2 regions of the Clostridium oceanicum genome follow, and region 1 is predicted to be linked to the other one. Evidence: predicted binding sites of a transcription regulator. Region 1 holds the regulator's gene; the other holds the start of a gene.
What was found. Region 1 encodes LexA, which represses DNA repair genes until DNA is damaged. Its sites were predicted from a motif close to CNAACANNTGTTNG; they were not measured.
Positions count from the first base shown of each region.

Region 2: the regulator LexA is predicted to act here: its motif matches at 5,466-5,479, upstream of recA (recombinase RecA).

Region 1 is NZ_BAAACG010000010.1:2,801-15,276, reverse strand. It holds gene ABDZ71_RS10685 (tyrosine recombinase XerC) at 561-1,547, shown strand; gene ABDZ71_RS10680 (hypothetical protein) at 1,703-2,206, opposite strand; gene lexA (transcriptional repressor LexA) at 2,391-2,993, shown strand; gene cloSI (clostripain) at 3,120-4,700, opposite strand; gene ABDZ71_RS10665 (methionine gamma-lyase family protein) at 5,372-6,655, opposite strand; gene hfq (RNA chaperone Hfq) at 6,892-7,134, opposite strand; gene miaA (tRNA (adenosine(37)-N6)-dimethylallyltransferase MiaA) at 7,216-8,178, opposite strand; gene mutL (DNA mismatch repair endonuclease MutL) at 8,196-10,262, opposite strand; gene mutS (DNA mismatch repair protein MutS) at 10,275-12,476, opposite strand, start outside.
Region 2 is NZ_BAAACG010000006.1:145,771-158,246, reverse strand. It holds gene ABDZ71_RS04130 (hypothetical protein) at 1-1,163, opposite strand, end outside; gene ABDZ71_RS04125 (decaprenyl-phosphate phosphoribosyltransferase) at 1,186-2,052, opposite strand; gene ABDZ71_RS04120 (stage V sporulation protein S) at 2,219-2,479, opposite strand; gene rny (ribonuclease Y) at 2,628-4,166, opposite strand; gene recA (recombinase RecA) at 4,379-5,440, opposite strand; gene pgsA (CDP-diacylglycerol--glycerol-3-phosphate 3-phosphatidyltransferase) at 5,796-6,380, opposite strand; gene rimO (30S ribosomal protein S12 methylthiotransferase RimO) at 6,364-7,701, opposite strand; gene ABDZ71_RS04095 (FtsK/SpoIIIE family DNA translocase) at 7,848-10,181, opposite strand; gene ABDZ71_RS04090 (ClpP family protease) at 10,396-11,079, opposite strand; gene dapG (aspartate kinase) at 11,168-12,370, opposite strand; gene ABDZ71_RS04080 (YlmC/YmxH family sporulation protein) at 12,386-12,476, opposite strand, start outside.

The sequences.
Region 1 (12,476 bases):
TATATTATAAAATATTTTTTTATTAAAATTTAATTTTTACCTAAATTGTATATACCTTCTGTATTATATTTATAAAAAATATATTTTCACATTCGTAGAAAAGTAAGTTTTTGATAAAACTTTTTTTCATAAGAAACAAATAAATAGATGATAGATATTTTACATGTATATTGCATTTTTAAGAAAATGAATTAGTATTAATACTAAATTATATTATTTTTAATGAAGAATAATATGAAAATAGATTGAAATACAAATTCAAAAACTAATTGATAATATATTTCAATTGATATAAAAAGCTTGAATAGAATAGGTAAATATTTAAATCTTTAATACTACTAATATTATATACTTATAGTATTAGTAGTATTAAAGAAAAAGGATTTTGAAGTATTTTTCTTTTGAATTTTAACTTTAACAAGGTTGTATTAGTACTAATAATGAAATTTATAATAAAAAATATATAAATAAGCAGGAATTTACCCCTCTTTTATAGAATATTATATTCGTTAAATGTATATTTAGCGAAGTTGTAGCTATTTTTAGGAGGTTTTTTACAAATGAAGTACAATTTAAGTAAAATATATGATAATTCAACGCCTATGAGAATTAATGATTTTCTAAACTATTTAAGAACTATAAAAGGAAAATCCGAAAATACTATAGATGCTTATAAGTTAGATTTAATTATGTTTTTTAGGTTTTTGAAATTATACAAAGGGATGCTAAATGAGAATATTGAGTTTGAGGAAATAAAAATATCTGATATAACTGATGATATTATAAAAGAAGTAACACTATCTGATCTATATGCTTTTATATCTTTTGTTGAAAATTACAGACATAATGGCAGTTATGCTAGAGCTAGAAAAATAGCTACCCTAAAATCTTTTTTTAAGTTTTTATATGGAAAAGCTAAAATAATAAATGAAAACCCAGCATCAGAACTTGAAAGTCCTAAAATAAGTAAAAGAAATCCAGTTTATTTAACTTTAAATGAAAGCTTAAAATTGTTATCTTCTGTAGAAGGAAGATTTAAAGAAAGAGATTATTGCATATTAACTTTATTTTTAAATTGCGGTCTTAGACTTTCAGAGCTTTGTGGTATAAATATATCAAATATAAAAAATGACCTATTAACTGTTATTGGGAAAGGAAACAAAGAAAGAACTGTTTATTTAAATGATGCATGTATACAATCTATAGATTCATACTTAAATGTAAGAAAAGAAAATAAAGAAAAAATAGTAGATAAAGATGCACTTTTTTTAAGCAAAAACTATACTAGAATAAACAAAAGATCTGTAGAACTTATGGTGAAAAAATATGTAATAAAAGCAGGCCTTGATAAAGATAAATATTCACCTCACAAGTTAAGACATACAGCAGCTACTTTAATGTATAAGTATGGAGGCGTAGATATAAGAAGTCTTCAAATGATATTAGGCCATGAAAATGTATCTACAACCCAAATATACACTCATGTAGATAGCGAAAAATTAAGAGAAGCTATAAAATCAAATCCATTAAATCAAAGCAAGTTTTAAAAAAATAAAAAATAGATTTATTTTTAAAGTTTAAGAGAGCTTTTACAAATTGAAATCCTTATAATGATTGTTATTTTATAGTTGTTATGTATATTTGGTTACACATCAATAAAAGAGGGCAAAGTAAAAAGATAATAACTAACTAGTTGTATTAGTTAGTTATTATCTTTATCATTTAGTTTTATAAACCCTGGAAATTGTTCCTTCCCTACTCTCTTTAGTCTATCATCATCTTCTAAAACTTCTTCTAGTCCATCTATATCATCAATAAATTCTATAGTTATGTCTTCCCTATTTTCTATTGAAGTATCCTCTAATGCTTTATAATCATCATTATAATCTTCTAATAAAGATTTTAGTTTTTCTTTAGAATCTATGTTATCTTTATTGTTTTTATCTTTAACAAATTCATCTATTTCTTCCCAATTTTTATATTCTGATTGAATTTCTTCTACTGATTTTTCAAATTCATCTTTATTTATAAATTTTTTATCTTCATTAACGTCAGTTATTTTTATAGCTTTAGTATCATACCCTTCTTTTTCTAGGCATTTACCACAGTTATCACATTTTTTATTAGAGTCTAAATCACATACATCACATTCTCCACAGTTGTCACAGACTTTTTTTTCATTAAATATACAATATTTTATTTCCATTTAAAAACCTCTTTTCCATTTTGCATTTAATATTTTAAAGCAACTATAATTATAACAGATAAAGTCTAGTTATTCTATTAAATCATATATTTTCATATTTCTCTATAAGAAAAGAACATAAGTTTGATGAAATTTGAATTTTGTGGTATAATTTAAATTAATAAATATTAAGAGAGGTGTAATTATGGCCAGGACCAGTAATAAACCAGAAGAAATTTATAACTTCATAAAACTTCAAATAAAAGAAAAAGGCTATCCTCCTTCTGTGAGAGAAATTTGCAAAGCAGTAGGTTTAAGTTCCACCTCTACAGTACATAGCCATCTGAAAAAATTAGAAAAAAGAGGCTTGATAAAAAGAGATAAAACTAAAACTAGGGCTATTGAAATTTCAGAAAATATCACTAAAAAAGAAATTGTAAATATTCCTATTATAGGAACTATAACTGCAGGAGCTCCAATTTTAGCTATAGAAAATATTGAAGATATATTTCCACTCCCAATAGAATATGTAAAAAGTACTAATGAACTTTTCATGTTAAAAGTATCTGGAAAAAGTATGATTGATGTTGGAATAATGGATGAAGATTTAGCTATAATTGAAAAATCTAATACTTGTGAAAATGGTGATATAGTTGTAGCTCTTATAGAGAATGAAGCTACTTTAAAAAGATTTTTTAAAGAAAAAGATCATATACGACTTCAACCTGAAAATAAAACAATGAAACCTATAATAGTAGATACATGTAAAGTTCTAGGAAAATTAGTTGGATTATATAGAAAGTATTAGTTGTTATTATAGACAAAAACGGATGGTTTTAAACCATCCGTTAGTTTTTTATATTTATAATTTCATATTTTTATAGTTATAATCACTAATTTTATTATTCATAAATAAAGAATTTAAATCTTTAAATTACCATTGATAATGGTTAACTCCGCCTTTTGAATCGTTACTACTATCAAACCAAGAATCTAAAAGTTCAAACCAGTTACCAACTTTATTAACTCTAGAATCTTCACCATCTTTACACCATCTTAATTTTCCGTAAGGTTCTAATCCTTCTTTAACTGTATCTATTGAATTATACCAAGTGTGCAATTTACGATAAGAAATTGTTTTATATCCTGACCACCAATCACCATATTTATATTCTCCATCTCCATCTGGCAAGAATATACTTAATCCGTTTTTACCTTCTTTAAATGATTGGTATGAATTTTCAAAAGAATAAACTACCATTTGGTCTATTTTATTCATACAATTTGAAGCTAAAGTTCTAGTTTCCTCACTAAAATTACTACTTTGATTTATTTTTTCACATAAATCATATATATCAAAGTATGGATAAGAAGCCCAATAATCTGCTTGACTTTCATCAAAATAATGCATTACTTTAACACTCTTTGTTTTACTTCCCCTTAAGTCTTCTATTTGTGCTTTTTTATTTTCTTTACTCAAGTTAATAGCTAATTTATCTATAGATTCTTTTACTGAGTTAATCTTAGTTGAATCATAAAAGCTTAATTGTTGGTCATAACCATATCTATCACCTTTTGTACAATCTCTCTGTTCTTCTACAAAGATTGCTCCAAGCTCTTCGTTAGTAATAGTTGAAGGATCAAAACTTTTCTCTTTTCCGCCTAATGTTAAATCACTTTCATTGGTAACTTCTCCACCCTTTTTTATTCTATTGAAAATAGTATCATATTGAAAACCATCACCCCAAACTGATGGAGCAGAACCTATTATACTATCAGCTGAAAATCCACCATTACCTGGTTTATATTGATATGCTACTTCTGCAGTACCCATAAAGCATGCATCAAAAGCAAGAACATCAACAGATTGAGAAGAATTTAAATGATCTGAAATTTCTGGCATATAAAGACAATCTTCATCATTGCTATAATCCCAACAAATTGCCTTTTTTAATTTAGGATTTTGTTTTAATTTTTCTTTTGCTCCTCCACCATGATTAGACATTACAAGAACATATTTATCAGCTTTATAATTAGCTTTACAATAGTTAATGAACTTTTTAAGAACATCAGGATTCCCCATATTGGCTTCGTAGTTGCTATTCTTAGTTATTTCAGGAAATTCATTTCCTCCATCTAATCTTTCTGTTTTATTATGCTCTATCTTATATAGTCTTGTATCTGTAAAATTTTCTCCTAAAGTTGTTTTTTGATTAGTATATCCTGGTGTTCTATCTACAAGTGTTATTAAATTCAAATTAGGATTATTATGGTACCCTTTTTTCATTTCATCAATATCTGATAATAAATGAGGCTCTAAGTTGTTGTCAGCATCACAATAATACATAATTGTTACTTTTTGACCACTGTCTTTAGCTTTTTGTACTTCTTCTTGAACAGTTGAATTGTTTGGATTTGAGTTATCCGTTGTTTTAGCATAAACAGGCTTTGCTCCAAGTAAAGAAAATGTGAATAAAGCAGATGCTAGGATAACTGATAATTTGTTTTTTAACATTAAACATACCTCCAACTTGATATTAAAATTTAATTATGCAAAATATTATAAGTATGTAAAATAATATTTGAAAACGTTTAATGAAATTGATAAACACACTCAATATGTATGATATGTATATATGTACAATATGTTTACAAATGATTAATAATTTATGAATTATGTAATTATTAATGGCAAACTTTATAATTTATCATCAATATAAATAATCTATTAAATAGATTGAAAATCTAAAATTTTTCTGTAAATAGAAATTATTAAACGTTTACTTAAACTTTATTCTTGTTACTAATCTATTATTAACATATTATAAATATTACTTAGATTTTTGAATATGTTGATTTTAAAAGATTATATTTTCAGTTGTATTTCTTCCATTTAACTTTTAATCTATAATAATATATATAAAGAATATTCTTTATTTTTAAATACAATAAAAAACAAGTCATTATTTAATACAGATATAAACTTAAATAGTAAAGATACTATAATAACATTAAGTACTTGTGCCTATGACTTTGATGATGCAAGGCTTGTAATTCATGCAAAATTAGTTAAATAGTTATTATAAAGATATAATTAAAATAATATTTAATAATAAGAGGGATATAAAGCTCACAATTATAAGCTTTATATCCCTCTTATTATATTTGTAAAAATCAAATTTTAATTTACTCTGCTAATATTTTAGAAAGAGAAATTAATATACCTATCTTAGCATGGTCAAAAGTAAGTCCACCTTGAAGGTATCCTATGTATGGTTCTCTTATTGGTGCATCTGCAGACAATTCTATGGAAGATCCTTGTATAAAGGCTCCTGCTGCCATAATAACTTGATCATCATATCCTGGCATATCCCATGGCTCACAAGTTACAAATGAATCTATTGGAGAGCCTGCTTGTATTCCTTGGCAGAATTTTATTAATTTATCTTTATCATTAAACTTTATAGCTTGAATTATATCGCTTCTTTCATCATCATATTTAGGCAATACTTCAAAACCTGCAAGTTCCATTATTCTAGAACAAAATACTGCACCTTTTAATGCTTCAATTGCTATATGTGGAGCTAAAAATAATCCTTGATACATAGATCTCATAACACCAAATGTAGATCCACACTCTCCACCTATTCCAGGAACAGTAAGTCTGTAAGATGCTTGTTCAACATAATCTTTTTTACCTACTACATATCCACCGGTTGGAGATATTCCTCCACCTATATTTTTAATTAAAGAACCAGCAAGTAAATCCGCTCCTACATCTGTAGGTTCTATAGTATCTATAAATTCACCATAACAGTTATCTATGAAACAAATAATTGATGGGTCTACTCCTTTTATAACTTCAACTAATTTTTTTATAGAAGATATTTTAAGTGCTTTTCTGTAACCATAACCTGTAGATCTTTGAACATGAACTAATTTTATAGTCTTGTCTTCCTTTAAAGTAGTTTCTATCTTTTCAAAATCTAATACACCATCTTCTTTAAAATCTAATTGTTTATATTTTATTCCAAACTCTTTTAAAGATCCTTTTCCATTTCCAGCTATTCCTATCACACCATGTAGAGTATCATAGGGAGATCCACACACTGAAAGCATAGTATCCCCAGGTCTTAAGTTTCCATAAAGACAAGATGCTATTGCGTGAGTTCCATTTACAAAATGAGGTCTAACTAAAGCACTTTCAGCATGAAATATTCTAGCATAAACTCGTTCTAAAGAATCACGGCCTATATCATCATATCCATATCCACTTGAATTAGTAAAATGTGAATCACTTATTCTTTCCTCTTGAAATGCATCTAATACTTTTATTTGATTATATTCTCTTATAGCATCATATTTATCAAATTGACCTTTAACATCTTCCATGGCCTTATTATAAAGTTTAATTGTTTTATCATTTATTCCATATATTTTTTTCAAACTTTCTTCTGTTATTTTTAGCATTTTATATTGTGCTCCTCCTTAAGTTTATGTATATAAGCTATCAGTTAATTTATTATTAACTATAAGTTTTTTATAGAAAATTTATATTAATATAACATGTTTTAAAATTATAGAATTAGTTCAACTAATTATCATTAAATTAAAGAAATTCAACTTAAATTATTATTTGTTATCTATTAATTGCTATTTATGTTTTATATTAACGCATAAAAAAGAATAGGTATAAACCTATCCTTTTATCTGTCTGAATCAGGATTTGCTGTAAATAATAAAGGTTTAGATGGAGTTATAGTAGATATTGCATGTTTATATATCATCATTTGTTTTCCATCACAATCTAGTATCACTGTAAAGTTGTCAAAGCCTTTTACGAATCCTTTTAATTGAAATCCGTTAGTTAAATATATAATAACTGAAGTTCTATTCTTTCTTGCTCCATTGAGAAATATATCTTGTAAATTATTAACTACTTTACTCATTATTTTACCTCCTCTATTACATTTTACAAAGTAGAATAAAAATAAAATTACTTCATTATACTATTATTCTATATGTGATTATTAAAACCCTTTATTTTTATCTATATCTCTTTTGTTTTTTATAGTATTTATAATGTATTCTACTATATCATCTTCATTTTTGTATTCATCTTTATTTATCCAAATAGCTCTTTTGTCTTTTCTAAACCAAGTCAATTGACGTTTAGCATAATTTCTACTTCCTTTTTTTATAAGATATATAGCTTCCTCTAAAGAAATTTTACCATTTAAATAATATAGTATTTCTTTATATCCAATACCTTTCATAGATTGCATTTCTTCTGTATATCCCATGTCTTTTAGTTTCTTAACTTCTTCTATAAGTCCATTATTTATCATTATATCCACTCTTTTGTTTATTCTTTCATACAAAACTTCTCTATCCATATTTAAAACAAAATAGTATATATTATAAGGGATATCATAAAGTATTTTTTCATTTTCTTTTTTATATTCACTTATAGTTTTCCCTGTGATTTTATAAACTTCTAAAGCTCTAACCACTCTTTTTAAATCATTTGGATACAACTTCTCATAAGACTCTGAATCAATTTCTTTTAAAAGACCATGAACATATTCTTTACCCTTTTGTGAAGCTAAATCACAAAGATATTGTCTATATTCTTCATCTTTATCTGCATCTGTAAATTCATAATTATATATCAAAGAATTTATATAAAGCCCAGTTCCTCCTACTATCATAGGAAGCTTCTCTCTATAGGCTATATCATCTATTACTTTTTCTGATAACTCTTTGAATTTGGCTACGTTAAAACTTTCTTCAGGATTTACTACATCAATAAGATGATGAGGTATTCCTTGCATTTCGTCTTTTGTTATTTTAGCAGAACCTATGTCCATATATTTATATATCTGCATAGAATCTGATGATATGATTTCTCCATTTAATTTTTTAGCAAGTTTTATGGATATATCTGTTTTTCCTACAGCTGTAGGGCCTGATATTATAAGTAATTCTTTCAAGTCTTCTTCCTCCCTCATTACTGTATTCTTTTAAACTTTTTTTCTAGCTCATTTAAAGTAATTTTAATTAAAGTTGGTCTACCATGAGGACATGTAAAAGGGTTATCACTATTTGTCATATCTCTAATTAGTCTTTTGATTTCTTCAATAGATAAACTATCATGAGCCTTAACTGCAGATTTGCAAGCAAGTGTTGCTATAGACATATATTTAACTTCAGTTTTCTTTCCAGAGCCCATAGATTTCAAGTTATCTAATATTTCTAAAAATAGTTTTTCTACACTAGGTTTTCCAAGTATCATAGGAACTTGCCTTATACTTATAGTATTTTCTCCAAAACCTTCTATTAAAAACCCTGTATCTTTAAATATATTCTCGTTTTTTAAATATATGTCATAGTCTTCTTCAGAAAGTTCTAATACATCTGGAGTTAATAAAAGTTGAGATACTATGGCTGCCTCATTTATTTCTTTCATAAATTTTTCAAATAATACTTTTTCATGAGCTGCATGTTGATCTATTATATATAAATCATCATCTTTTTCTATTAATATATAAGTATTTTTAAATTGTCCAATTATTTTTATAGAGCTATCTTCTAATTGTCTTTCAACTTCATTTTCTTTATTTGTATTATCTAAAGTAGTATATTGGGTAATTTCTTCACCAGCATTTTTATAATCTAAATTTTTTTCCGGAGTATTATAATTAATAGTATTATTTAAATCATTCTTTGAATTATTTTCATTTTTAGAATTATAATGATTTTTATCTTCTTTTGCAGTACAATGATAGTCTTTGTATGCATTTCCTTTATTATGCATTAAATTTACAAATTCTTCTTTAAGTTCATATTGATTCTTTTCATCATTTTTATCAGAAGTAAAATTGTTTAAGTCCACAGGAAATTTTACTTTATAAGTATTATCATCTTTATAAATTTGATTAGAACTATCTACATTTTTATTTAATGAATTTAAATTATTTTCTCTTTGGCTCATATTAATTTGCTCTAAAGAATTTTCTTTTTCTTTTTTTAAAGTATTTAAATCTAAAATTTCTTCTTTTTTAAATAACTCATCAAAGTTATCTTTTAAGCTATTTTTCAAAGCTTCATGTACAGTATCAAATACTAATTTAAAAATAAATCTTTCATTTCTAAATTTTATTTCTGATTTAGTTGGGTGAACATTTATATCTATATACTCTGGAAATATATCAATAAACAATATGAAAAAAGGGTAGTTATTAACTGTTAAAAAAGATTTAAAGGCACTTTCAACTGCTGCACCTATAATCTTACTTTTTACATATCTTTTATTTATAAAAACACTTTGTTTACTTCTACTTTTTTTACTTATATCTGAATTACCTACATATCCATATATAGATGCTATATCTGTATGATCTTCAAAGTTTATTATGTTTTCGTAAACTGTTTTTCCATATACACATCTTATAGTATCTTTTAATTTACTTGTTCCATAGCTTCTTATAGTTTGCTTTCCATTGTTTATAAAGGTAAATGCTATATCACTGTGAGATAAAACTAGTCTGTTTACAATATCTTTTATATATGTAGAATCACTTTTAAAAGATTTTAAAAACTTAAGTCTAGCAGGTACATTAAAAAATAAATCTTTAACCTCTATGGTAGTACCTACATTACATCCAGCTTCTTTTGAATACTCTAATGTTCCACCATTTATAGAAATTTCTTTTCCAAAATCTTTTTCTTCTACTCTTGTTGTAAGTTTAACTTTTGCTACAGAAGAAATACTAGCTAGAGCTTCTCCTCTAAAACCCATTGTGCTTATTTTATATACATCATCAATTCCTTTTATCTTACTAGTAGCATGGGGCATAAAAGCTTTTTCTACATCATCTGGATGTATACCTTGACCATCATCAATTATCTTTATACTTTTTTGGCCTCCATCAATTATTTCTATACTTATATTTTTAGCACCTGCATCTATACTATTTTCTACAAGTTCTTTTACTACAGAAAAAGGTTTTTCTATAACTTCTCCAGCAGCTATCTTATTACTAGTTTCTACATTTAAAATATTTATTCTTGACATATAATCACCATTTTATAATTTTTTAGCTTTACTTATTATATCGTATAATTTATTAAATCCTTCCATAGGAGTTAAATTTAATACATCTATACTTTTAATATAAGTTAAAAGCTGATCTTTTTCAATATCATTAAACCCTAATTGTTTTGGTGTATCTTTTTTTGTATTAGCTGATTTTTTATCTATTTTATTTTCTTCTTCATCAAAAGATACACTTACTTCTTTTGATGCAATCTCTTCTTCTAATTGTGATTTTAAAGATTTAGTTTTTTCTTTCTCTTCTTTTTTATACTCTTTATCTATACACTGATTTATTTTATTTTCTTCTTTTTCTTTACTTTCGATATTACATAGTATTTCTTTAGCTCTATCTATAACTTCTTTTGGAATACCTGCTAATTTAGCAACTTCAATTCCATAGGATTGATCTGCACCGCCTTGTATAATCTTACGAAGAAATATAATTTCATTTTTTAGCTCTTTAACTGAAACTGAATAATTTTTTACTCCTTTAATCATGCCTTCTAATTTGGTAAGCTCATGATAGTGAGTTGCAAATAAAGTCTTGCATCTTAGCTTATTATTTTTACACATATATTCTATAACAGACCAAGCAATGCTAAGACCGTCATAAGTACTAGTTCCACGTCCAACTTCATCTAAAAGCACTAAACTATTAGGAGTAGCATTTTTAAGAATATTAGATACTTCCCACATTTCTACCATAAAAGTAGATTTACCTGCAGCTAAATCATCTGAAGCTCCTATTCTTGTAAATATCTTATCACATATAGAAATGTCTGCACTTTTACATGGAACAAAACTTCCTATTTGAGTCATTAAAACTATTAAAGCAACTTGCCTCATATAAGTAGATTTACCTGCCATATTAGGACCTGTTATTAATAAAAGCTGCTCATCATTTGTATCTATTTTAGTATTATTAGATACAAATTCTCCTTTAGGGATAACTTTTTCAACTACTGGATGTCTACCTTCTTCTATGTGTATTTCATTATTCATATTTATAGTAGGTCTTTTATAGTTATTCTCTAAAGCTATTGTAGTTAATGAACTTAAGCAATCTATATCAGCTATTATTTTAGAAGTTTTTTGCATTCTTCCAATATTTTTTTCTATAGTATCTCTTATTTCTATAAATAGTTTGTATTCAAGATCTATAAGTTTCTCTTCTGATCCTAATATCTTGTCTTCCATTTCTTTAAGTTCTGGAGTTATATATCTTTCTGAATTAGCAAGAGTTTGCTTTCTTATATATCTTCCTTCTGGTATAAATTTTAAGTTTGATTTAGTTACTTCTATAAAATATCCAAAAACCCTATTGTATTTTACTTTTAAAGATTTTATTCCTGTAACCTGTTTTTCTTGGTTTTCTAAAGAGGCAATCCACTTTTTACCGTTAGTTTTAGCAAATCTTAAAGAATCTACGTCTTCACTATATCCATCCTTTATTATATTTCCTTCTTTTACAGATAAGGCTGGACTATCCATTAAAGATTTATCTAAAAGGGAATGTATATCTTCTAAAGTATCTAGGTTTTCATACATAGATGATAATAAATTACTACTTAAATTAGAAAGTAACTCTTTTATTCTAGGAACTTTACTTATAGAATTTTTTAAAGAAATAAGTTCTTTAGCATTTACACTTTTAGAAGCAACTTTACCTACTATTCGTTCTATGTCATATATTTCTTTTAAGCATTCTTTTAAATCTTCGTGGAAGGACATATTGTTTAATATTTCTTCTACAGCAGAAAGTCTATTTTCTATAGCTAATTTATTTATTAAAGGTTGTTCTATCCATCTTCTAAGTTGTCTTGCTCCCATTGCAGTATTAGTTTTATCAAGTACCCATAAAAGAGAACCTTTTTTAGTTTTTTCTCTTAAATTCTCTGTAAGCTCTAAGTTTCTTCTTGAATTCACATCTATAGTTAAATAATCAACTATATTATAATGGTTAATTTTATTTATATTTGATAACAAATTTTTTTGAGTATGCAATATGTATGATAAAAGACCATTACCAGATTTTAAAATTGAATTATTAAAATCCTCCTTATTAAAATCTTTAAATTGATCTTCTATTATATTTTTAGTGTAATCTTCTTCTTTTAAAGTAGTTATAACTATACCTGGAAATCTATCTTTTATTATATTTATAAAGTTTTTTCCAAAATTATGTTGAAGAAG
Region 2 (12,476 bases), on a different contig from region 1:
TATATTGTTGTAAACATGTAAAATATTACTGTAATATATAAATTAAATTTATTTAAAGTTTCTGTTTGTCTTTTTATGATTTTATACAGTATAAATATGCTATAAAGTAATATATATATTATAGCTGGTATAAAAAATATATTTTTAAGAATAGTAGATTTTACTACCATTTTAAATTTAGTTTGACTACTTAAACCAGATCCATAGGTACTATATCCTATATCGTCACCTAAAAAATATGTATTAACAAGTCTTTTTGTACCTAATACTAAAAATTCCTTTGGATGAGCTTTTATCCACTTATTAGCTTCTTTTTTTAACATATGATTTTTTTCAGTCATATTAGCTTTTTTATATTCTTCCTTTTTAACTAAAGAATCTTTAACATCTGCAGCTGCCATCCATCTTCCAAAAGTATTCTCAGAATTATTATTTATGTATAATACTATACCATCATTATTTGATACATATGTATATTGTCCCATCATTTTTGTATTTCTATAAATCCAAGGAGCTATACATATAGCTGAAACTACAAATATAGTTAAACTGCATTTTAAAGAATGTAAAAACTTTTTTTCTTTTAAAAGTTCAACTAAAAATACTGCAAAGGCAAAGACCATAAAAAATGGTTTTATTATAGTTATTACACCAGTTAATACTCCTAGTAATATATATTTATATTTAAAATTACCAAAATAAACATTAGTAACTAATAAAAGCATTGTAGTAAATAATATTTCTGTTCCAAGTACACTAGTATAAAATATATTGTTAGGGAAAAATGCAAAAATAGTAAAAACTATCTTCATACGTTTCTCATCTATATCTAATTTTTTTAATAATCTATAAAAAATAAAATTATTTAAAAAAGCAAGAACTATATTAAATATTTTAGCCTTTAATACACTTGCTCCAAATAGTTTAAATATTCCTCCAAGTATTATACAATAACCTACAGATGTATAGGTATTTCCCCAGGAACCACCATTTGCTATTTGAACTGATAAATTATAATAATACTGAAAATCTGAAAATGGCTTTGTATTTATAAAACTTACCCATAAAATACAAAATAAAAGTGATATTATCATAATAATTTTATAATAAATAGTACTATTACTATTTTTTTTATTACTCATTACTTCTAAACTTCCATACATAGTATTTATATATACCCCTCTCCTAAAGCTTCATGTATATTATAACACCAATTGACAAAACCCATAGTATTATATCTACTAAAAAAGGGATGTCCTTTTGAAATACGTCTTCTGGCTTGCCACCAATGTTATTTTTAGTCATTAAATATTGATATCTAAATATACCATATAATACAAAAGGAATAGTATACATCATACTTCTACTTTGTACAGAACTAAAAGTATATAAACAATAAGATATTAATATAGATGGCGTTACAATAGTAAGCATATTATCTAATAATTCTATAGAATAATCTTCTAAAATCTTTCTGTGGGATCCTCTCTTGTCTTTTAATGTTATAATTTCGCTTTTTCTTTTATTTAATGCTAAAAATAAAGACAACAATATAGTACACAAAAATAACCAAGGAGATACTCTAACCCCTGTAGCTATACTTCCACTTTCAACTCTAAGTACAAATCCTAATGTTATAAGCATAACATCTAATATAACTACGTTTTTAAGCTTAAAACAATACATTATATTAGTTATTATGTAAGTCATATATATAAGCATTATTCTATAACTAACAAACTTATAAGATGTAAACATTACAACAAGAAATATAACTATATCTAAAATTATAGCAGTATTTTTAGATACTTTTCCACTTGGAAGTGGTCTTTTTCTTTTCTCTGGATGCTTTTGATCCTTTTCTAAATCAACTATGTCATTTAATACGTATATAGTTGATGATGTTAAGCAAAATAATATAAATGTTACAATGTTAATTTTAAGTAGATTTAAATTTAATAGGTTTCCAGAAAATATTATAGCTGCAAACACAAAAAAATTCTTTATCCACTGTTTAGGCCTCATCAATTGAAGAATAGCCTTTATATTCATACACTCACTCCTCTTAAGTCTTCCTCATAATTATATATAATTCAGTGTAATTTTTTCCCTTTTATCTGACATCATATTTATACTATTATAATTTAACATATTTTTAACGCAAATTAAAGGACTTGAATTTAATTCAAGCCCTTTATATTTAAATATTATGTGAATTTTATCTAGGCTGTATTATAAGTTTTATAGCCGTTCTTTCTTCACCATCAATTTCTATATCAGTAAATGCTGGTATACATATTAAATCGATACCACTTGGAGCAACAAAGCCTCTAGCTATAGCAACAGCTTTTATAGCTTGGTTTATAGCACCTGCTCCTATTGCTTGTATTTCAGCAGCTCCTCTTTCTCTTAGTACCCCTGCTAAAGCTCCTGCCACTGAATTTGGACTTGATTTTGCTGAAACTTTTAATACTTCCATAAGTAAACCTCCTATATTAACTTTATTTTTGTTTATTGTCATATCTATTTAGTATATATATTCTACAAAAAATAGAAAATTCCTTTTAATTTTTGTAAATCTTAGTAAATTTTAAAATTAAAAGGAATTTATTTTTATTATTTTGTTTTTATTTTGCGTACTCTATGGCTCTAGTTTCACGAATTACATTTATCTTTATTTGTCCTGGATATTCTAATTCGCTTTCTATAGTTTTAACAACATTTCTAGCCATTTCTGTACATTCTGCATCATCTATTACTTCTGGTTTAACCATAATTCTAATTTCTCTTCCAGCTTGAATTGCATATGACTTTTCTACACCTTCACACTGATTTGCAATTTCTTCTAACTTTTCAAGCCTTTTTATATAGGCCTCTAAAGTTTCTCTTCTAGCACCTGGTCTTGCTGCTGATATAGCATCTGCAGCTTGAACAATCACTGCCTCTAGAGATTTAGGTTCTTCATCACCATGATGGGCTGCTATAGCATTTACAACTGTTTGTGATTCTCTGTACTTTTTAGCCATTTCAGCTCCTATTATAGCATGTGGACCTTCTATTTCATGATCTACAGCTTTACCTATATCATGAAGTAATCCAACTCTCTTAGCAAGTGTTGGTTCCATGCCAAGTTCTGAAGCTATAAGTCCTGATAGGTAAGCTACTTCTATGGAATGTTTTAAAACATTTTGACCATAACTAGTTCTATATTTAAGTCTTCCAAGTAATCTAATTAATTCCATGTGAAGACCGTGTATACCAGTTTCAAAGGTAGCTTGTTCTCCCTCTTCTTTTATATCACTTTCTACTTCTTTCTTAGCTTTTTCAACCATCTCTTCTATTCTTGCTGGATGAATTCTTCCATCTACTATTAATTTTTCTAAAGCAATTCTGGCAACTTCTCTCCTTATAGGATCAAAACCAGATAAAACGACTGCTTCTGGTGTATCATCTATTATTAAATCAACCCCAGTAAGTGTTTCTAATGTTCTGATATTTCTTCCTTCTCTACCTATAATTCTTCCCTTCATTTCATCGTTAGGAAGATTAACTACGTGTACTGTAGTTTCTGCTACATGATCTGCTGCGCATCTTTGAACGGCGTATGTAATGATTTCTCTAGCCTTCTTTTCTGCCTCTTCTTTTGCTTTAGTTTCTATTTCTTTTACAAGCATTGCAGATTCATGTTTTATTTCTTTTCTAACCTCTTCTAATAATATTTCCTTTGCTTCTTCACTAGTTAGTGAAGAAATTCTTTCAAGTTCTGTTCTTTGTTTATCATAAAGCTCCTGGATACTGTTTTCTTTGTGTTCTATTTCGCCTTGTTTTTTGCTTAAGAAATCTTCTTTTTTCTCAAGAGCTTCACCCTTTTTATCTAAAGATTCTTCTTTTTGAATTACTCTTCTTTCAAGACGCTGAACCTCGTTACGTCTTTCTCTAACTTCTTTTTCTACTTCTGCTCTTAGTCTATGAGCTTCTTCTTTGGATTCTAATATAGCTTCTTTCTTCTTAGATTCAACATCTCTTTCAGCATCTTCTCTCAATCTGTGAGCTTCTTCAGCTGCTTTCGATAGTTTATCTTTAGCTTTTTTATCTACAACATACAAACCTATAATAAACAATATTATTATTATAACTACTGCAACTATTATATATATAGGACCCATTTAAAACACCTCCTTTGCTTTTTTGAGCTTTATATATTAAGTAACATGAAGCTTAGAAAAGGTGTCATACTATTCAATTGGACCATATATGCTAAACCAGATTTTGTCTTAATTTTATATTAAAACTTTTCCATTGTCAAGCTGATATCAACTAATATAGAAGATTAATATTTTTTTATTTTCTAAAGCAAAAATATATTTAATTAATAAATTTATTTTTTAGTAGTTTCAGTTTTTTTATTATTTTGTGAAGCTTCCTTTTCTTCTACATTTATAGGCAAATTATATTTTTTTCTGATATTATTTTCTATTTCTAATGACATTTTAGGATTTTCCTTTAAAAATTGTTTAGCATTTTCTCTTCCTTGCCCTAATCTTGTATCGTTATAAGAATACCATGACCCGCTTTTTTGAACTAATTCTTCTCTAACACCAACGTCTAATATATTTCCCTCTTTTGAAATTCCTTCGTTATACATAATATCAAATTCTGCTTTTTTAAATGGAGGAGCTACTTTATTTTTAGTTACTTTTACTCTTGTTCTATTTCCTAAAATAGCATCTCCTTGTTTTATAGAATCTATTCTTCTTACATCAAGTCTTACAGATGAATAAAACTTAAGTGCTCTACCACCGGGAGTTGTTTCAGGATTTCCAAACATAATACCTACTTTTTCTCTTAATTGGTTTATAAATACTGTTACACATTTTGTTTTATTTATAGAACCGGTTAATTTTCTTAATGCTTGAGACATAAGTCTTGCTTGAAGTCCTACATGAGAATCTCCCATTTCTCCTTCTATTTCTGCTCTTGGAACTAAAGCTGCTACTGAATCTATAACTATTATATCTATTGCACCAGATCTAACTAATGCTTCTGTTATTTCTAAAGCCTGTTCTCCAGTATCTGGTTGTGAAACTATTAAACTTTCAATATCAACCCCTAAATTTCTAGCATAGCCAGGATCTAAGGCATGTTCTGCATCTATAAAGGCTGCTGTGCCTCCTGCCTTTTGAGCTTCTGCTATCATATGTAGAGCTACTGTTGTTTTACCTGAAGATTCAGGTCCAAAAACTTCTACTATTCTTCCTCTTGGTACTCCCCCTATTCCAAGGGCTATATCAAGATCTAAACTTCCAGTAGATATTGATTCAACATTTAATATGCTTTCTTCTCCTAATTTCATTACTGAACCTTTACCAAATTGTTTTTCTATTTGTGACATTGCTGATTCTATTGCTTTTAATTTATCTGTATTTATATTATTTGCCATAAAATAACCTACCTCCTTAATTTTACGAACATCCGTTCTAATTAAAATTATATATTATTTTTAGAGTAAGGTCAAGAATAAAATCATAAATTTAAACTTTGTAGTAAATATATAATTTAACATTTTGCATATTAAAATAAATAATATATTAAAAATTCAAAGCTATTTTTTTAAACTTTCTCTTTAGTTTTCACTAGAAATCCCTCTATAAGTGTATTCTAAAGAAAAATCACTTTACAAAACAGCTAAAAACTATCTAGTTATTTATTTAAATATGCCTTAATAATAAATACAAATAAAAGCCCCTTCAAGGAACTTTTATTTTAATTATTGACAAGTAAATATATAACTAAACCTATTTATCATGTCTAATTACTTCTTTATTTTTAACAAAATAATCTACTCCAGATATTATAGTTATAATAGCTGCAAGAATCATCATAAAATCAGTGATTGTTTGTAAATTTTTATTTGTTACATCCATTATAAAATTTAATATAGATATATTGTTATGGTAATTTAAATTTACAAGGCCAAATATTATGGCTATTATTTGTATAACTGTTTTTAATTTTCCCCATTTACTCGCTGCTATAACTATACCTTCTGAAGAAGCTATAGTTCTAAGGCCTGTTACTGCAAATTCTCTAGCGATTATTATTATAGCAACTACTCCTGGTATTATTTGAAAATCTACTAAACAAATTAATGCTGCTGTAACTAAAAGCTTATCTGCTAAAGGATCCATAAACTTACCAAATTTAGTTACTTGGTTTCTACTTCTTGCTATGTACCCATCAAGTTTATCTGTTATAGAAGCAATTATAAATATAGCTGTAGCTATAACTGTACCATAGGGTATATCTTTAATTGTAATAAAAACAAGAAATATAGGAACTAAAAAAATTCTTAAAATTGTCAATTTATTTGCAAGATTCATCCTGAACAACTCCTATTAAATCATATTCTAAAGCATGAGTTATCATAACTTTAATTATATCACCAATTTTTATATCTTTATTACCTTTAAAAGATATATCTCCATCAATTTCTGGTGACATTTCAAAGCTTCTTCCATACCACATATTATCTTTAAATTCTTCTACTAATACATCATAGCATTTTCCTATTTTATCGCTATTTATATCTCTTGAAACCCCTTGTTGAAGTATCATTATTTCTTCTTCTCTTTTTTCTTTTACTTCTTCATCTATTTGATTTTCCATAATAGCTGCTGGTGTTCCTTCTTCTTTTGAATATTTAAAAACTCCAACTTTATCAAGTTTTGTATCTTTTATAAAATCTTTAAGTTCTTCAAAATCTTCCTTAGTTTCTCCTGGGAATCCTACAATTAAAGAAGTTCTTAAAGTTATACCTTCTATGTTTTCTCTAAGTTTTTCTATTATGTTTAATATTGCCTCTTTGTTAGTTTTTCTTCCCATTCTTTTTAATATATTATTACTTATATGCTGAATAGGAATATCTAAGTACTTACAGACTTTTTTGTTATCTGCCATTTCTTTTACAAGTTCATCTGTTATTTCTTCTGGATAACAATAAAGTATTCTTATCCACTCTACACCTTCTACTTTTGAAATATCTCTTAAAAGCTCTGGTAAAATTTTTTTACCATATAAATCTATTCCATACATAGTAGTGTCTTGAGCTATAAGTATTATTTCTTTTACTCCTTGAGATGCTAAATTTTCTACTTCTTTTAATATGTTTTCTTTCTTTCTACTTCTATATTTACCCCTTATTTTAGGGATAATACAGTATGTACAAAAATTATTACAACCTTCTGCTATCCTTACATAAGAAGAATAGGATGGAGTAGTTAAAATTCTTCTTCCTTCATTTATAACTTTATCACTATAATTATAATAAAAACTCTTATCTCCTTTTTTTATAAATCTTTTTATACTATCTAAAAGCTTATCATAATCATTAACTCCTAAAATTATATCTATCTCTGGTATAAGTTTTTCTATATCTTCTTTATACCTTTGAGTTAAACAACCGGTAGCTATTAAAACCTTGCAATTATAACTTTTTTTATATTCTGCCATCTCTAAAATAGTATTTATCGATTGTTGCTTTGATTCTTCAATGAACCCACAAGTGTTTACAATGACTACATCTGCTTCTTTAGGATCCTCTACTATAACTCCTTCTCCATTTAAATTACTAAGCATTATTTCTGAATCTATTCTATTCTTGTCACAACCTAAACTTATTAGTGCCACTTTAAACTTATTCACTTACTATTTGCCCTCCTAAAGTTATTTAAAATTAGTGCCTAAAAGCATAAAAATAAATTTATTATTTATTTTTACATGCCTAAAAACTATTTTAAAACTACTTTAATTATTTTACAAGTACTATAAAATATATTTATCTTTAATAATTAATTTTTATCAAAATACTTTCCATAAATAGGGTCATTTTCATCTATAACAACCTGTCTTGCTTTATTACCTTCCCTTTGAGATATTATCCCTCTATCTTCCATCTGTTCTATAATTCTAGCTGCCCTATTATATCCTACTTTTAATCTTCTTTGTATAAAGGAAGCTGAAATTTTACCTTGGTTAACTGTTATTTTTATAGCCTCTCCTAAAAGTTCATCTTCTTCTCCATTAGATACATTAGTTGCTGTATCTATTTTATCTATTATTTCTTCTCTATAGTCTGCTTCTCCTTGACTTTTCTTTATATTTTCAACAACTTTTTCTACTTCACTTTCAGAAATAAAAGCTCCTTGTATTCTAGTAGGTTTTGAATCTCCTGATGGGAAAAATAACATATCTCCTTTTCCTAAAAGCTTTTCTGCACCAGACATATCTAGTATTGTTCTAGAATCTATAGAACTTGATACTGCAAAGGATATTCTAGAAGGTATATTTGCCTTTATCATACCAGTTATTACATCTACTGATGGCCTTTGAGTTGCAATTACAAGATGCATTCCTGCCGCTCTAGCCTTTTGTGCAAGTCTTGCTATATAATTTTCCACATCACTTGCTGATACCATCATAAGATCTGCAAGTTCGTCTATTATAATAACCACATATGGAAGTTTATTATCTATTTTACCTTTTTCATATAATTTATTATAGCTTTCTATACTTCTAACATTGTTTTGAGCAAAAAGTTCGTATCTTTTATCCATTTCATTTACAGCCCAATTTAAAGCTCCTGCTGCCTTCTTAGGGTCAGTAACAACGGGTATTAAAAGATGAGGTATTCCGTTATATATACTAAGTTCTACTACCTTAGGATCGATCATAAGAAGTTTTACGTTCTCTGGTGAATATTTATATAAAATACTAAGTATAAGTGAATTTATACATACACTTTTACCAGAACCTGTAGCTCCTGCAATTAAAAGATGGGGAGCTCCTGCAATATCTGCCACTGCACAATTTCCACTTATATCTTTTCCAAGAGCAAAGGCTAGCCCCTTATTAAAGTTTGTAAACTTATCTGATTCTATAACTTCTCTTAAATATACAGGAGTTAAAACTTTGTTTGGAACTTCAATACCAACAGCTGATTTACCTGGTATTGGAGCTTCTATTCTAACTGCTGAAGCTGCTAAATTTAAAGCTATATCATCTGCTAAATTAACAATTTTGCTAACTTTAACACCAACACTTGGTTGAAGTTCAAATCTAGTAACTGATGGACCTTTACTTACTTGAATTACTTTAGCCTCTACACCAAAACTACTTAATGTTTCTTCTAATTTATTAGCATTTTCTAATAATTCTTGTTTATCCTGTTTACCAAGTTTAGACTTATTATTTTCCTTTAAAAGTTCTAAGCCTGGATATGTATAATCTACAATAGGGTTTTTACTTTCATGATCTAATTTTTTATTTAATTCCTCATCAATAGACACAGCATCTTCTAAAGGCATATTACTGCTTTCTCTACTATTTGTGTCTTCACTACTGTCTACTATATTTATTTCTTCTTTCTTATCTTTATCCCTAGAGTCTTCTATATCATCTTTAGATTTCATAAAATCTAAAATTTTAATTTTATTAGTAACATTTTTTATAAATTTATCTTTCTTACTGTCTTCATCATCCTTATAATTAGGTTCACTATACATTTTTTCTTTTTTATCTTCGGAGCCATCTTTAACATTAATTTTCTTAGTAAAATCTTTAGATTTTGAATTTACTCCTTTAAAAACGCTACTTAAAGAAACTTGGAATATTAATATAAAAGATATTATATAAAGACATAAAAATATTATATAAGATCCTACACTTCCAAAAAGTTTAAAAAGTGGTTTATCTAAAGAATAAGATAAAAGTCCTCCATGAATGATATCTTTACTGTTATAAAAGTTTTCCATAACTTGTACAACATTATTTCCATCATATTCTTCAAGTAAAACCATCTGTATAAGCAATAAGGTTGTAACTAAAAATATAACTATTCCATAAAACTTAGAATTAAAATTAATTTTATTCTTTTTAGATATAATACATACTCCTATAAATATCATAAGAATTGGAAATGTTAAAGCGCCTAAGCCTACCATGGCTATAAGTATCTTTTTTATAAAAACACCTACTATTCCCATAGAATTAGATGCAAATACACTAAAGAGCACAAAAATCCCTAAACAAATAAGTATTATTCCATTTATATCATTACTTCCTTTTAATTTAGATTTATTATTTTCTTTAGTATTTTTAGTTTTTCTTCTTGTTTTTTTCGCCACTTTTCATCCACCTCCTTATATAAATTCTACACTAAAATTAATTATTCCTTTCTATTAAAATATCAAAGATATGTTTGTTAATAGAAAATTCTCATTAAGGCACATTTAAATAAAATTCTAAAAGAAAAAATATTGATTTTATAAAAAACAAAGAAATATTTTACTTATAAAAGCATTAAAGTGCCATAGAATTTTAAAATTCTATGGCTTATAATTACTTATTATTTTCCTCTATCAAACTATCCAATTTCTTTAAAGCCTTGCTTATACCACCAACTTCATCTATAATACCACAATCAACTGCTTGTTTTCCAATTAATATAGTTCCCATATCATTTAACAAATCATTTGTCTTAAGCATAAAGCCTTCTAAAGTTTTTTTATCTATTTTTGAAGTTCTTACTATAAATTCTAATATACGCTCCTGCATCTTTTTAAAATAATCAAAAGTTTGAGGAACACCTATAACTAATCCATTCATTCTTATAGGATGAACTATCATAGTTGCTGTAGGAGATATAAATGAATAATCTGCTGAAGTAGCTAAAGGCACTCCTATAGAATGACCTCCACCTATAACAAGAGATACTGTAGGCTTACTTAAACTTCTTATCATTTCAGATATAGCAAGACCTGCTTCAACATCTCCACCTACTGTATTTAATATTATAAAAACTCCTTCTACTGTTTTAGAAGTCTCAAGTGCTATAAGTTGCGGAATTATATGTTCATATTTGGTGGCCTTAGTTTGAGGTGATACTGCCATATGCCCTTCAATTTGGCCTATTATAGGTAACACTTGTATTCTATCTTCTTGTTTAGGTAAATCATTTAAAGTACCTAACTCTTTTATTGATTCTCTTTTTTCTTTTTCAATATTTTTTTTCTCATCTGACATGAAATTCCCTCCTACCATATGATTATTTTGCTCATATGGTAGAGAGAGTATTCATTTATTTTTATATATCTAATTTTTTAAGGAAGATTTATACACCTAATTCAAATTCATCATGCAATACTTTTATAGCTTTTTTAGTATCTTCTCCTGGAACTAAACACCATATAGTAGTATGAGAATCTGCAGTTTGTAAAACTTCAATATCTCCTCTTGATAAAGCATTTAATATTTTTGCCATAACACCTGGAATTCCTCTCATTCTACTTCCTATTATAGCAATTTTACTACATCCTTTAACATAAGAATATTTAAGATCTTTTTCTTTCATTAAAGCTTCAAATTTATCAAAATCTTTATCATCTATAGTAAATATTTTTTCAGTTGGAAATACGTTAATTAAATCTATACTTATAAAGTTATCTGCTAATATATTAAATAGCCTTCTATAACTTTTATTTTCACTATTATCTTTTAGTTGAACATTTACTTGCATTCTATCGCTCATATGTGTGATTCCAGTTATTACATTTTTAGAATTACTATTTCCTACACTGCTTATAGTAGTTCCATCGCAGTCTGTTAAAGTATTTTTAATTACTAAAGGTATATTAGATTTCATAGCAATTTCTACAGCTCTTGGATGTATTACTTTAGCTCCTTGATCTGCAAATTGAAATACTTCATTATAACTTATTTCTTCTATTAAAGATGCATCAGAAACTATTCTAGGATCTGCAGTCATTATTCCATCTACATCTGTATATATTTCAACGCTTTTAGCATTAAGTGCTGCTCCTAAAAGTGCTGCAGTAACATCACTTCCGCCTCTTCCTAAAGTTGTTATAAATCCATCTTCACTTTGTCCTTGAAATCCTGCAACTATTGGAACCTTGTCTTCTTTTAATAAATCTAATATTTTATTTGTTTCTACTCTAATTACAGAGGCATTATTAAATTCTTTATCTGTGACTATTCCAGCTTGACCACCCATAAGTGGCACTGCATTTATTTTACTTTTATATAGTTCTTTACTCATAACTACAGTACTTATAAGTTCTCCACAACTCATAAGTAAATCTGAAGCTAATATATTTTGTCCTAAAAATTCATCTCCAACTAAACTTCTTAAGGTATCTGTAGCATAAGGTTGTCCTTTCCTACCCATGGCAGACACAACAACTACAGGATAATAACCTTCTTTTTTTGCTTTAATTATCTTTTTAACTACTAGTTTTCTTCTTTTTTCATCTGATACAGATGTTCCTCCAAACTTTTGTACTAATATTTTCATCATTCATCCAACTCCTTAACGAGCTTTTTTTATATCCTCGCTTTCAGCGTCTAATATTATTGTTCTTGACCCTATCTTTTTCACTAGATCCCAAGGAACTTCCAAA